DNA from 3 places in the Nisaea sediminum genome. Region 1 is predicted to be linked to each of the others. Evidence: riboswitches for the same ligand, from Rfam matches in the RefSeq annotation. Region 1 holds a riboswitch; each other region holds the start of a gene.
What was found. A riboswitch is a leader RNA that binds a small molecule or an ion and turns the genes downstream of it on or off. The one in region 1 is predicted to bind cobalamin.
Positions count from the first base shown of each region.

Region 2: linked by a shared signal. The riboswitch ahead of IG122_RS02380 (CbtB domain-containing protein) and the one ahead of cobW (cobalamin biosynthesis protein CobW) in region 1 are both predicted to bind cobalamin.
Region 3: linked by a shared signal. The riboswitch ahead of IG122_RS05115 (hypothetical protein) and the one ahead of cobW (cobalamin biosynthesis protein CobW) in region 1 are both predicted to bind cobalamin.

Region 1 covers NZ_JACZCQ010000014.1:13,406-17,349, reverse strand. The annotation lists gene IG122_RS22065 (2OG-Fe(II) oxygenase family protein) at 1-128, shown strand, start outside; gene IG122_RS22060 (class I SAM-dependent methyltransferase) at 227-817, shown strand; gene IG122_RS22055 (hypothetical protein) at 871-1,263, opposite strand; cobalamin riboswitch at 1,391-1,602, shown strand; gene cobW (cobalamin biosynthesis protein CobW) at 1,692-2,720, shown strand; gene cobN (cobaltochelatase subunit CobN) at 2,751-3,944, shown strand, end outside.
Region 2 covers NZ_JACZCQ010000001.1:505,253-509,196, forward strand. The annotation lists gene IG122_RS02370 (DUF1636 family protein) at 1-335, opposite strand, end outside; gene IG122_RS02375 (CbtA family protein) at 332-1,084, opposite strand; gene IG122_RS02380 (CbtB domain-containing protein) at 1,094-1,273, opposite strand; cobalamin riboswitch at 1,349-1,568, opposite strand; gene IG122_RS02385 (sarcosine oxidase subunit gamma) at 1,605-2,204, opposite strand; gene IG122_RS02390 (sarcosine oxidase subunit alpha family protein) at 2,197-3,944, opposite strand, start outside.
Region 3 covers NZ_JACZCQ010000003.1:31,704-35,647, forward strand. The annotation lists gene IG122_RS05105 (carbohydrate ABC transporter permease) at 1-762, shown strand, start outside; gene IG122_RS05110 (FAD-binding oxidoreductase) at 763-2,199, opposite strand; gene IG122_RS05115 (hypothetical protein) at 2,262-2,519, opposite strand; cobalamin riboswitch at 2,553-2,749, opposite strand; gene IG122_RS05120 (YaiI/YqxD family protein) at 2,786-3,223, opposite strand; gene IG122_RS05125 (CoA transferase) at 3,327-3,944, shown strand, end outside.

The DNA of each region.
Region 1 (3,944 bases):
GTCAGCTGATCGTATTGCCTAGCTGGCTGCATATACGCACCAATCCTTATTTCGGGGACGGGGAGCGCGTCACGCTGACGCTTACGGCAACGGTAACCAATTTGGAAAGAATCGGCACCACTCGTTAAGCCTGGCATCGGCTTACCGCCATCAAGACGCTAACATCCGGCCAAACAGGTGCGTATTCGTGCGTCAACAATGCCGATTTCATGAAGGATCCGGATCCTTGAATCACCTCGACCAGAAAGACGGACTGCATCTTGGCTGCGGAAGCCAAATTCTCGATGATATGATCAACTTGGACATCGTTGCCGGCGACGGGGTTGATCTCGCGTTTGACTTGGATGCGGTGGCCTCCAACCCGCTGCCATTCGCGGATAACCGTTTCTCGAAATTTCTGATGCATCACACCCTCGAGCACTTGCAGAAACCGCTCGACGTCATGCAGGAGCTCTATCGGGTCGCCAAACCGGGGGCCGTGTTTCAGATCGCCATCCCGCACGGGTTTCATGAGGACGCATGGGTCGATCCGACGCACACACGGCCGTACTTCCCGAAAACGTTTCAGTATTTCGGGCAGCCGAAATACTACGGCATGGACTACGGCTATACCGGCGACTGGGACTTGACACGGTGCGAGCTCCGCATCGAGCGGCACGTTGTGCAAGGGAAAACGAAGAACGAAGTCATGATGATGGTCAGAACGTGCAACAGCATCGTGAAGGAGCTTTATGTGGAGCTCACCGCGATCAAGCCCGCGAGACCGAGAGAACGCTCCCTGCTGAAGCCCCCCGCTGAAACACTGGTGATTATCTGAAGATTTCCGGGCGGCCCGGCACTTCAGGGCCCGCCCCTGTCCTCTGACGATGTTCAGACGGAAATATTGACCAGCGAGCCGCGTTCGAGCTGCTCGGCGAGTGCGACGCGTTCCGCCGATTCCGCATCGAACAGGGCCTGACGCCTCTGATCAGCCGTATCGGAAGCGGCATCCACGGCGCTTCTCGCGTCGCGCAGGTCGGCCTCGCGCTGGGCGACGACCCGCTCGGCCGCCTGAAGCGCGGACTGCGCCTGCGAGACAGCCGCACTCTGCTGACTGGAACTGCCGATTACGGAACTGGCCGCGACGGCGGGACTTTCGGCGGCGGATACGGGCTGCGGGGTGGTGGTCGTCGGGGAGCCCCCGGAAGCCGCCGGTTGCGCCGCTCCGACAAGGTTGAGCGCACTCAGTTGCTGGGATACCGAAGTCGTTGATGCAATCGCCATCTGGTGACTTTCGATTCTCGTCCGTTCAGGTCCAATCGACTCATTTTTTCGCAGGCAATGTAACCGATATTGTCCTCCGGAGTCGATTCCGGCTCCGACGGTCCTTGACTCGAAAGCCGCCCCATCAGACAAGAGTCCCGCAGACGGTTCCCCTCGGGGATCAAAAGGGAACGTGGAGGTCCGGTCAATCTGGCCGGTCCAAGCCGCGGCTGCCCCCGCAACTGTAGCCGGCGAGCGCTTCGACCGGAGGCCACTGGAGGCAGGGAACTGCCGCCGGGAAGGCGGATGGAGCGCGAAGACCCGGCGAGCCAGGAGACCTGCCGTCAGCATCGTCGCCCGCTTCGGTCCGGGGTGTGTCCGGGGCACGGTCTTCCGTTCGGTGACGAGACGTGACATCACCGGCCTTTGGAAGGCCCGAGGAGGCAGACATGAGTGAGAAGATCCCCGCCACCGTCATCACCGGATTTCTCGGTGCCGGCAAGACCAGCATGATCCGGCACCTGGTGGAGAACAATGGCGGCCGCCGCTTCGCCTTCATCATCAACGAATTCGGCGATCTCGGCGTCGACCGCGAGCTGCTGACCGGCTGCGGCATCGAGGGCTGCAGCGACGAGGACGTGATCGAGCTCGCCAACGGCTGCATCTGCTGCACGGTCGCGGACGATTTCCTGCCGACCATCGAGGCGATCCTCGCCCGCCCGGACAAGCCCGACCACATCATCATCGAGACCTCCGGCCTCGCCCTGCCGAAGCCGCTGGTCAAGGCCTTCGCCTGGCCGGAAGTGCGCACCCGCACCACCGTCGACGGTGTCATCGCGGTGATCGACGCCGCCGCCGTCTCCGAGGGCCGTTTCGCCGACGATCACGACGCGGTGCAGGGCCAGCGCGAGGCCGACGAGTCGCTCGACCATGAGAGTCCGCTGGAGGAGCTGTTCGAGGAACAGCTGCAGTGCGCCGACATGGTGGTGCTGAACAAGACCGACCTGCTCGACGAGACCAGTCTCTCGAAAGTGCGGGAGACCGTCCTTCCCTATCTCCGGGGCGGCGTGAAGACCGTCGCCAGCGCACACGGCCAGCTCGGCGCGGAAATCCTGCTCGGCCTCGGCGCCGCGGCGGAGGACGATCTCGACAGCCGGCCCTCGCACCATGACGACGGCCACGAGCACGACCATGACGATTTCGACAGCTTCGTGCTGCCGCTCGCGTCCGTCGAGGACGTCGAGGCGCTGGAGGAGCGCATCGTCGCCGCCGTGCGCGACCACGACATCCTCCGCGTGAAGGGCTTCCTTGACATCCCGGGCAAGCCGATGCGCCAGGTGATCCAAGGTGTCGGCCCGCGCATCCAGCGCTATTTCGACCGCGACTGGAAGGGCGGGGAGACGCGGGAATCCCGCCTCGTCGTGATCGGCCATCACGGGCTCGACCGCGCCGCCATCGCCGCCGCCATCGCCGGGTAACAGACCCGGCCTCTCCTCAGCGGAGGCCCCATGCATCTTCTGGCGGCAACACCCGGCACGGTCACCGACGGCAGCGAGGCGGTCGATCTCGGCCAGACGCCGGGCGACATCCTGATCCTGAGCGCGGCGGACACCGAACTCTCCTGCCTCGCCCAGGGCTATGCGCAGGTGACGGCCGGCCATGACGGCCCGTTCCCGAGCCTGCGTCTCGCCAATCTCATGCAACTCGGCCACAACCTCTCCGTCGATCTCTATGTCGAGGAGATGGTTGCGCACGCCAAACTCGTCGTCGCGCGGGTGATCGGCGGCACCGGCTACTGGCCCTACGGCGTCGAGCAGCTCTCGGCCTTCTGCCGCCGCAAGAAGATCCCGCTCGCCTTCCTGCCCGGAGACGACCAGCCGGACCCGGACCTGAGCGGGCACGGCACGCTCGATACCGCCGCCTGCCAGCGGCTCTGGCGCTACCTGATCGAGGGCGGGATCGGCAACGCGGCGGAGGCCGTCCGCTATGCCGCGAGCCTGATCGGAACGGAAACCGACTGGCGCGAGCCTGCACCGCTGCCGAAGGCGGGATACTACCTCGCGGGCCGCAACCATCCGTCGCTGGAGGAAGTGCTCGCCGCCTCCGCGCCGGACGCGATCCCGGCGCCGATCGCCTTCTACCGGGCGCTGGTGCAAGCGGGGAACACGGCGCCCGTCGACGCGCTCGTCGAGGCGATGCGCGCGGAGGGCCTCGCGCCGGTGCCGCTCTATGTCTCCAGCCTGAAGGACCCGGTCTCTGCCGACCTGATCCGGGATGCGATCGAAGGCGCACCGCCGGGCGTGATCCTGAACGCCACCGGCTTCGCCGTCTCCAAACCGGGCGCGCCCGGCGGCGCAACACCGTTCGATCCGGCCGACTGCACCGTGCTGCAGGTGATCTTCTCCGGCGGCAACCGCGAGGGCTGGGAAACGTCCACCGCCGGTCTCTCCGCCCGCGACATCGCCATGAACGTGGCCCTCCCGGAGGTGGACGGACGGGTGCTCGCCCGTGCCGTCTCCTTCAAGGCCGAGGCGCGGCGGGACGCGGCGACGGAATGTTCCATCGTCACCTACGCCCCGGTCCCGGACCGCATCGCCTTCACCGCGAAGCTCGCGGCGGGCTGGGCGAAGCTGCGTGCGACGACGGCCAAAGAGCGCCGGATCGCGCTGGTGCTGGCGAACTATCCGAACCGGGACGGCCGG
Region 2 (3,944 bases), on a different contig from region 1:
TTCAGCGGTGGAACGCCATGCGGAGAGGCGGCAACGGCTCTTGCCGCCGCGATAATTTCCTCGACCTGGGTTTCCGGATCGGCATCGCCGATCACATAGCTCCAGAGCCCGGGTCCGCGCAGCGCCAAGGTGACCGGCCGGTCGCACACCGCCATGCATTCCACGGGACGCAGGGCGATCCCGGGTTCGCGGGCGCAGGCGTCCTGGAGCCTTTCAAGCAGCAGCTGCCCATTGCGCTTCGATCCATCGGCGGCGCGGCAGGAGGTGCAGACATCGATTGTGACGGGATGGGGAGGGCGGTTCTCGCCGCCCTCCGTCGCGATATGCTCGCTCACGCGTCTGCGGTGGCGGAAGATGCCCCGGCCCGCTCCCAGACGAAGCCGGCAACGCAGCCGGTCAGAGCCCAGGTGACGGCGTGCACCACCAGGGACGCCGAGGCGAAATGCCCCGACAGTTCCGAGGGGACGTTGCTCGTGTAGCCGTCCGCGTGGGGAGCCCCGATCACGTGCGGGAGCGCGATCAGCGCAAGACCGGCGACGATCGCGAGCAGGCTGGAGACGCGGAGCGCGAGGAACAGGCCCGCCGCGGTGGCGATCGCGGTTCCGATCCACCAGATCTGCCGGTCCTCCAGAACCGCCGCCGCGGAGCCCGGAAGTTCGGGGCTGAGACCCAGGGCCGGCGCAAGGCCGGTCGCGGCGAACGCCGCAGCCCCCCAGGCGAGGCCTGTCCGGGTGGTGATCTTCGCGTTGGTCAGGACCATCACGGCGAGCAGGATCAGGGCGAAACCGAATGTGGTTCCGACCGTCGCCAGCGCCGTCGAGAGGCTGCGCTCGATCCCGTCCTCGGGCGCCCAGGCGTTTTCGTTGCCGTGATCCTCGCCGGCATGGGCGAGATGGACGAACGAATCGCTCTGGATTTCCGACGCATGCGCGACCAGGAAACGTCCCGCGCTTGCGATCTCACCCGACTCGTATTTTTCCGCTTCGAGGATCAAGGGGGTGGTGGTGACTTCCTGCAGGCCGGCTACAAGCGCGCCCGCAAGAAATCCGGCCGCGAGTGCGGCCTTCACAAATCTCGTCAGCATGGTGAGGTCCTAGTGGCAGGGAAATGCCATGCTGTGACGGGTGTCGTGGGCCGCGTTGTGGACCGTATCCGACGACGCGAATCCGGTCAGGAAGACGATCCCGAGTCCGCCGAGAAGGGCGAAGGTGGCGATCAGTTTCTTCGAGCTGCCGATGGAAATCGCGGCGGTCTGCTGAGTGGTTGTCGTCATGTGTCCCTCCGACAAGAGCCTGTCCGGGGCGGGCACTCCTGCCATTCCCGGATGTTGCTGTTTCAGACGCCCGGTCATCCGGACGCCACGTCGGCAGGTCTCCTGGCTCGCGGGTCACTGCTTCGTCCTGCCTTCCCAGTCCCCGGTGGGACCAGTGGCTCACTCCGGACGTCGCTCGCCGCTCACAGTTGCGGGGGCAGCCACGGATTTGGTCCCTGATGGGTACGCCGCACCGTGTTCCCTTTTAATCCTCAGCCGATCTTTCAGCATCGGAGCCAACATCAGATCAGAATATCGTCCCCTTCGCGCATGAACAAGCGATGATCCGGTCTCAGGCGATCCTGCAGCCGAATTCAAGGGCGCCGTCGCGCAACATCTCGAACAGATGCGCCGCATAGGAACGGTGAACATAGATGTCGTAGACCGGCTCCGCGCTGCGGCAATCGATCAAAACGGACGCGTGGAACAGACTGGTCATCCGGCTCGTACCCGGCTGGAAAGCATCGGGGTGAAGGTCGATTCCGCAGCCCTTGGCGAGCAATGTCCGCGCATCGCGGCCGGAGAGACGGAGACAGACTCGGGCGTGTGAGAGCCCGGTCACCGCCGCGCTTTCGGGCAGGGCGGCACGGAGATGGGCCGCGAGGTCCCGACTTTCCGGTTCGCTGACGATCCAGCGCCCGGTGCCGGTTCCGAGGATGCGCGGGCGGCCTGATCCGGTCGCTTCATTGGGCACGCTCGACGGCGCGACGCCGAGTGCCTCGCCAGCCGCAGCGATCGGATCGTCGGAGCCTGCCTCGATCTGAACAACGGAAAGAGGTCCGCGTTCCGCGATGAGGATGCCGGGACCGTTGAACGGGGCGGCGCCGAAATCGCCGGGTATGAGCAGGCCGGCAAGGGCGGAGCGGCGAAGAGGGGATGCAGGATCAGCCATGGAGGCGCGTTCCTTCCTCGTCATAGACCACGGGCGAGGTCACCCGGCACTCGACGGCTTCGTTGCGGAGCGGAAAGACCGCCCAGACGGTCTCCCCGATGCGCTCCCGTCCGTTCTTCAGCATGCCGAGCGAGATCGGCCGGCCGAGATTGGGGCTGAGGTAGGCCGTCGAACTGACATGGCCGAGCTTGGGCACCGGTGGCGGCGTCTTCGGATCGGCCACCAGTACGGATCCGGCGCGGATCTTGGTCTTGCCGTCGAGAGGTGTCAGGCCGACGAGTGTCGGGCGCGACGGGTCTGCCATCAGTTCCCGCGCCGCCATCGCATCGCCGACGAAGCGCTTCTTCGTGCTCATCATGCCGCCGAAGCCGAGGTCGGCGGCGGTGTGGCGACCGTCCACCTCGCTGACCGTCACGTGCCCTTTTTCGATGCGCAGGATACCCAGCGCCTCCATCCCGTAGGGCAGCAGGCCGTGGTCCGCACCGGCCTCGATGCAGCGTTCCCAGGCGGCCGTACCGTAGTCGGCTGGAACCGCGATCTCGTAGGCCAGCTCGCCGGAGAAGCTGATGCGGAAGATGCGTGCCGGAATGCCGCCGAGGCTCGCCTCGCGGACCCCCATGAACGGGAAGCCGTCGTTGGAGAAGTCCATGTCGGGGAAGAGTTCCAAGAGGATCGCGCGGCTGTTCGGCCCAGCGATCGCCATCGCTGCCCACTCGTCGGTGACAGAGGCGACCTTCACGTCAAGATCCGGCCAGTGCACCTGGAGCAGCACTTCCAGATGCTGCATCACCGGTCCCGCCTCCGCGGTGGTGGTGGTCATGTAGTAATGGTTCTCGCCGATGCGCGAGGTGGTGCCGTCGTCGAGTGCGATACCGTCCTCGCGCAGCATCACGCCGTAGCGCGCCTTGCCAACGGCAAGCGTCTTCCAGCCGTTGATGTAGACCCGGTTCAGGAATTCCGCCGCGTCCGTGCCCTGGATATCGATCTTGCCGAGGGTTGAGACGTCGGAAATGCCGGCGGCGTTCCGCACTGCGAGGGTTTCGCGGATGATCGCCTTGTCCATCGCGGCGCGGGACGGCGTCTCGCCGGGTTGGAGATAATATTGCGGCCGCATCCAGAGTCCCGCCTCGACCATCTTCGCGCCGTTGGCGAGGTGCCAGTCATGCATCGGCGTGCGCCGCACAGGATGGGCGTGGCGGCCGCGTTCACGCCCGGCGAAGGCTCCGATGGCGACCGGGGTGTAGGGCGGGCGAAAGGTCGTGGTGCCGACAGCGGCGACATCCATCCCGCGCGCTTCGGCCAGGATGCCGTGACCGTTGACGTTGGAGGTCTTGCCCTGGTCCGTCCCCATGCCGAGCGTGGTGTAGCGCTTCAGGTGCTCGACGGAGACATAGCCCTCGCTCTCCGCCAGTTTCACGTCCGAGGCGGCGACATCGTCCTGCAGGTCGACGAAGCTCCGGGCCTTACGGCCGGGCAGGGCCGGGACCTGCCAGAGAGTCATGAAGGCGCCGGTCGCGGGCTCGTTCGTAGCCGGAGTTGCGGGCGCCGCGCCGACGGCAAAACCAAGTTCCTGAGCCACATCTCTGCCGGCGGAGATACCGTCTGCGAGACACTCGGCGAGTGCGAACCTGCCGCGTGCCGCACCGATCGAGCGATCGTTCATGCGTGAGGTGCCGGGCACGAAGGCGGCGATCGCGGGGTCATAGACCGGGCGGCCGCTCTGGTGGCTATGCAGATGGA
Region 3 (3,944 bases), on a different contig from region 1:
GCGCTTCTCTGGTTCGCGCCGCTGATCTACGCCTTCTGGACCGCGTTCCATCCGGGGGAATATTCCACACGCTTCGAGCTGACGGCGCCGCTGACGCTGGAGAATTTCGTCGCGGCCTGGAACGCCGCGCCCTTCGCGCGCTATTTCCTCAACACCGTGCTGCTGGTGACCTCGATCCTGATCGGGCAGTTCGTGCTCTGCACCCTGGCGGCCTTCGCCTTCGCCCGCTTCGAGTTCCGCGGCCGCGACACGGTCTTCGTGCTGGTGCTGTTGCAGCTTTTGGTGATGCCGGACATCCTGATCGTCGAGAACTACCGGACCATGCGGGTCCTCGGCCTGCTCGACACCATTCTCGCCATCGGCCTGCCCTACATGGCCTCGGCCTTCGGCATTTTCCTTCTGCGGCAGACCTTCAAGACGATCCCGAAGGAACTCGACGACGCGGCCCGGGTCGAGGGCGCCGGGTTCCTCACGATCCTGCTGAAGGTCTATGTCCCGCTCGCCAAGCCGACCTACCTCGCCTACGGCCTGGTCTCGGTCAGCCACCACTGGAACAATTTCCTCTGGCCGCTGATCGTCACCAACTCGGTCGAGACAAGGCCGGTGACGGTCGGACTCAGCGTCTTCTCCTCGACCGACCAGGGGATCGACTGGGCGATCATCACCGCGGCGACGCTGATGACCTCCGGCCCGCTGCTGATCGCCTTCCTCCTGTTCCAGAGGCAGTTCGTCCAGAGCTTCATGCGGGCCGGGATCAAGTGATCAGGGAATGACCTTCCCCGGATTCATCATGTTCTTCGGGTCGAGTGCCTGCTTGACCGCCTTCATCAGGGCGATCTTCGAGGGCGAGCCATACTTGATCAGATAGGGAAGCTTCTCGGATCCGATGCCATGTTCAGCAGAGAAACTGCCGCCAAGCGCAAGCGCGGTCTCGTACATCCGCGCGGTCAGCTCGGGTTTCTTCTCTTCCCACTCGGCATCGCCGACGGAAGCAGGCTTGCGTGCGGTGTAATGAATATTGCCGTCGCCCATATGCCCAAAGCAGTTGAAGAGCAGGCCCGGCACGCATTCACTCATCGCCGCCTGCGACTGCTCAAGATAATCGGCGACGCGGGAGACCGGGACCGAGACGTCGCCGGCGATGCGGGGCGTGCCCTCGCGCTTGCCCGCCTCGGCCTGCTCCTCGCGAATGCGCCAGAGCTCGCGGCGCTGGCTTTCGCTCTCGGCGATCACCCCGTCGGTCACCCAGCCCTGCTCCATCGCTTGGCTGAAGATCGCCTCCAGCTTGCCCCGAAGATCGTCGAGCGGCGACGGCGTGCCCATCTCGATCAGCACGTACCAGGGCGATGGCTCTGTGAGCGGGTCGGCAATGCCGTCGATATACTTGATCGCCATGTCGAAAGAGGCGCGCGGCATGATCTCGAAGGCGAGGATGGTGTCCCCCGAGAGCTCGCGCGCCGAGCCCAGAAGCTTCTGCGCCTCGCGCGGGGACGGCACGGAGAGCATCGCTGTCTCGCGCACCCGGGGCAGCGGCATCAGGCGGAAGGCGGCGGCGGTGACGATGCCGAGCGTGCCTTCGGCGCCGATGAAGAGCTGCTTCATGTCGTAGCCGGTATTGTTCTTGCGCAGCGTCTCCAGCCCGTCGAAGACGGAGCCGTCCGCCAGCACCGCCTCGATGCCGAGGATCTGCTCGCGGGTATTGCCGTATTTGATCGTGTTGTTGCCGCCGGCATTGGTCGAGAGCGTGCCGCCAACCGTGCTCGAGCCTTCGGAGGCGAGCGAGAGCGGGAAGAGCCGCCCGGCCTCGGCCGCGACCGCCTGCATGTTCTGGATCACGCAGCCGGCCTCGGCGACCATGGCGTAATTGTCCGGGTCGAGAGTGCGCACTGCCGTCAGCCGGTCGGTCGAAACGACGATGGTCGGCCGCTTCTCGGTCGGCACGGAACCGATGGCGAGGCCTGTATTGCCACCCTGCGGCACGATGCAGATCCCGGCCTTGACCGCCGCCTTCACGATCGCCGCCGTCTCCTCCGTCGAGGACGGTCGGGCCACGCCGAGCGCCTCGCCCTCCGGCGCGCCGCGCCAGTCGGTCCGGTATTTCAGCGTGTCGCTCGGATCCTCGAGCCAGCCTTTCGGGCCAAGCACGGACCGGATCTCGGCAAGCGCCGCGTCGATGGACTGGGGTGTCTGATCGTTCACCCGCTCTCTCCCATTGAGAAAAATTCAGCCGGGAGGCTAGCAGCGAACGGACGGGGCGCCAATCAGACCGGCAATCGGTTTATGGAACTTCTCTCTGTCACTTCCAGCCGCTGTGCGGCGCCGAAGAGCACACCGATGCGCCGCGCCGCCTCCTGCATGCCGCCGGCGAAATCCTCCCGCGAGGTCTCCGCCCGCACCATGGAGAGGGACCGGGAAAGCGTCCGGTCGTCTTCCGCGACGCTCAGAAGCGTCAGGATCAGGGTTGCGAGATCGCGGTCGGCTGCATCGTCGGCCGGAATTTGGGTGGATAGTCGGGTCATCTAAACCTCCTCCGGTGCACCCCGCCCGGGTAAAAATGGGACACAGCGTTGGCAGGTTTCCTGACTCCCGGCTCCTCGATCCAAACCGCCTTCCCAGCCTTGATGAGGCCAGTGGCATTCCCGGTCGGATCTTGCCGGCTACAGTTGCGGGGGCAGTCCCGGATTTGCCGCTTGGGAGGCGCACCGGATTCCCTTTCGTCCCGAAGGACACCAACAATGCGAGGCTCGTTTTTCGGCGCGCTTCTGTCAAGCGCTGCGATGCAGCATCAGGCCCGCAGCATCCGCTCGAGCTCGCGGATGAAGGATTCCCGGTCCCTTTTCGAGAAGGCCGGGCCGCCGCCTGAGACCTCGCCCATGGCCCGGAGGTCCGACATCAGATCGCGCATCGCCATCGCCATGCCGATTCCCGCTTCGGTGAATTCCCGCCCGCCATGGCCGAGCGCCTTGGCGCCCGCTTCGATGGCGCGCCTGGCGAGCGGAATATCGCCGGTAACGACGATGTCGCCCGGCTGCACCCGCTCGGCGATCCAGTCGTCCGCCGCGTCGAACTTGTCCGAGACCAGGATGTTCTTCACGTTCGCCCGGTCGCCTGTACGGAAACCCCGGTTGCTGACGATGTAGAAAGTCGCTTCCGTGCGGTCGGCAATCGCCAGGATCTCGTTCTTCACCGGACAGGCGTCGGCATCGACATATACAGACTTCATTTCGGACAGACTTCTTTCCGGTTTGGGCCTCTTTGGCGCCGCCCCAACCGTGCTAGGGTCGGCGCCAATTGCATTCCTGACGAAACAGACCCAAGAAACACGGATGTACAAGCTCCTTCAAGATCTGACGGTGGTCGAGGGCGCCTCCTTCATCGCCGCCCCCTCCTGCACCCTCAACATGCTGCAGATGGGCGCCACCGTGATCCGCTTTGACGCGATCGGCGGCGGGCTCGATTACCGGCGCTGGCCGAAGGCACCGAACGGCGCGAGCCTTTATTGGGAGGGACTGAACAAGGGCAAGAAATCCGTCGCGCTCGATCTCCGCAATCCGGAGGGCCGGGAGCTGGCGCTGCGCCTTGCGACGGCGCCGGGCGAAGGCCGGGGCCTCTTCGTCACCAACTACCCGGTTTCGGGATTCCTCTCCCACGAGGCACTGAAGGCGCGGCGCGAGGATATCATCAGCCTCCGGGTCATGGGCTGGGCCGACGGGACCCAGGGCGTCGACTATACCGCCAATGCCGGCGCCGGCTTCCCGCTGATGACCGGCGAGCCCGGCCTGCCGGGCGAGAAGCGGCCAGTGAACCACGTGCTGCCGGCCTGGGACCTGATCGCCGGTGCCAATGCGGCCTTCGCACTGCTCGCCGCCGAGCGCGCGCGGCAGAAGACCGGCGAAGGGGCGGAGATCCGCCTGCCGCTCGGGGACATCGCGCTTTCCACCCTC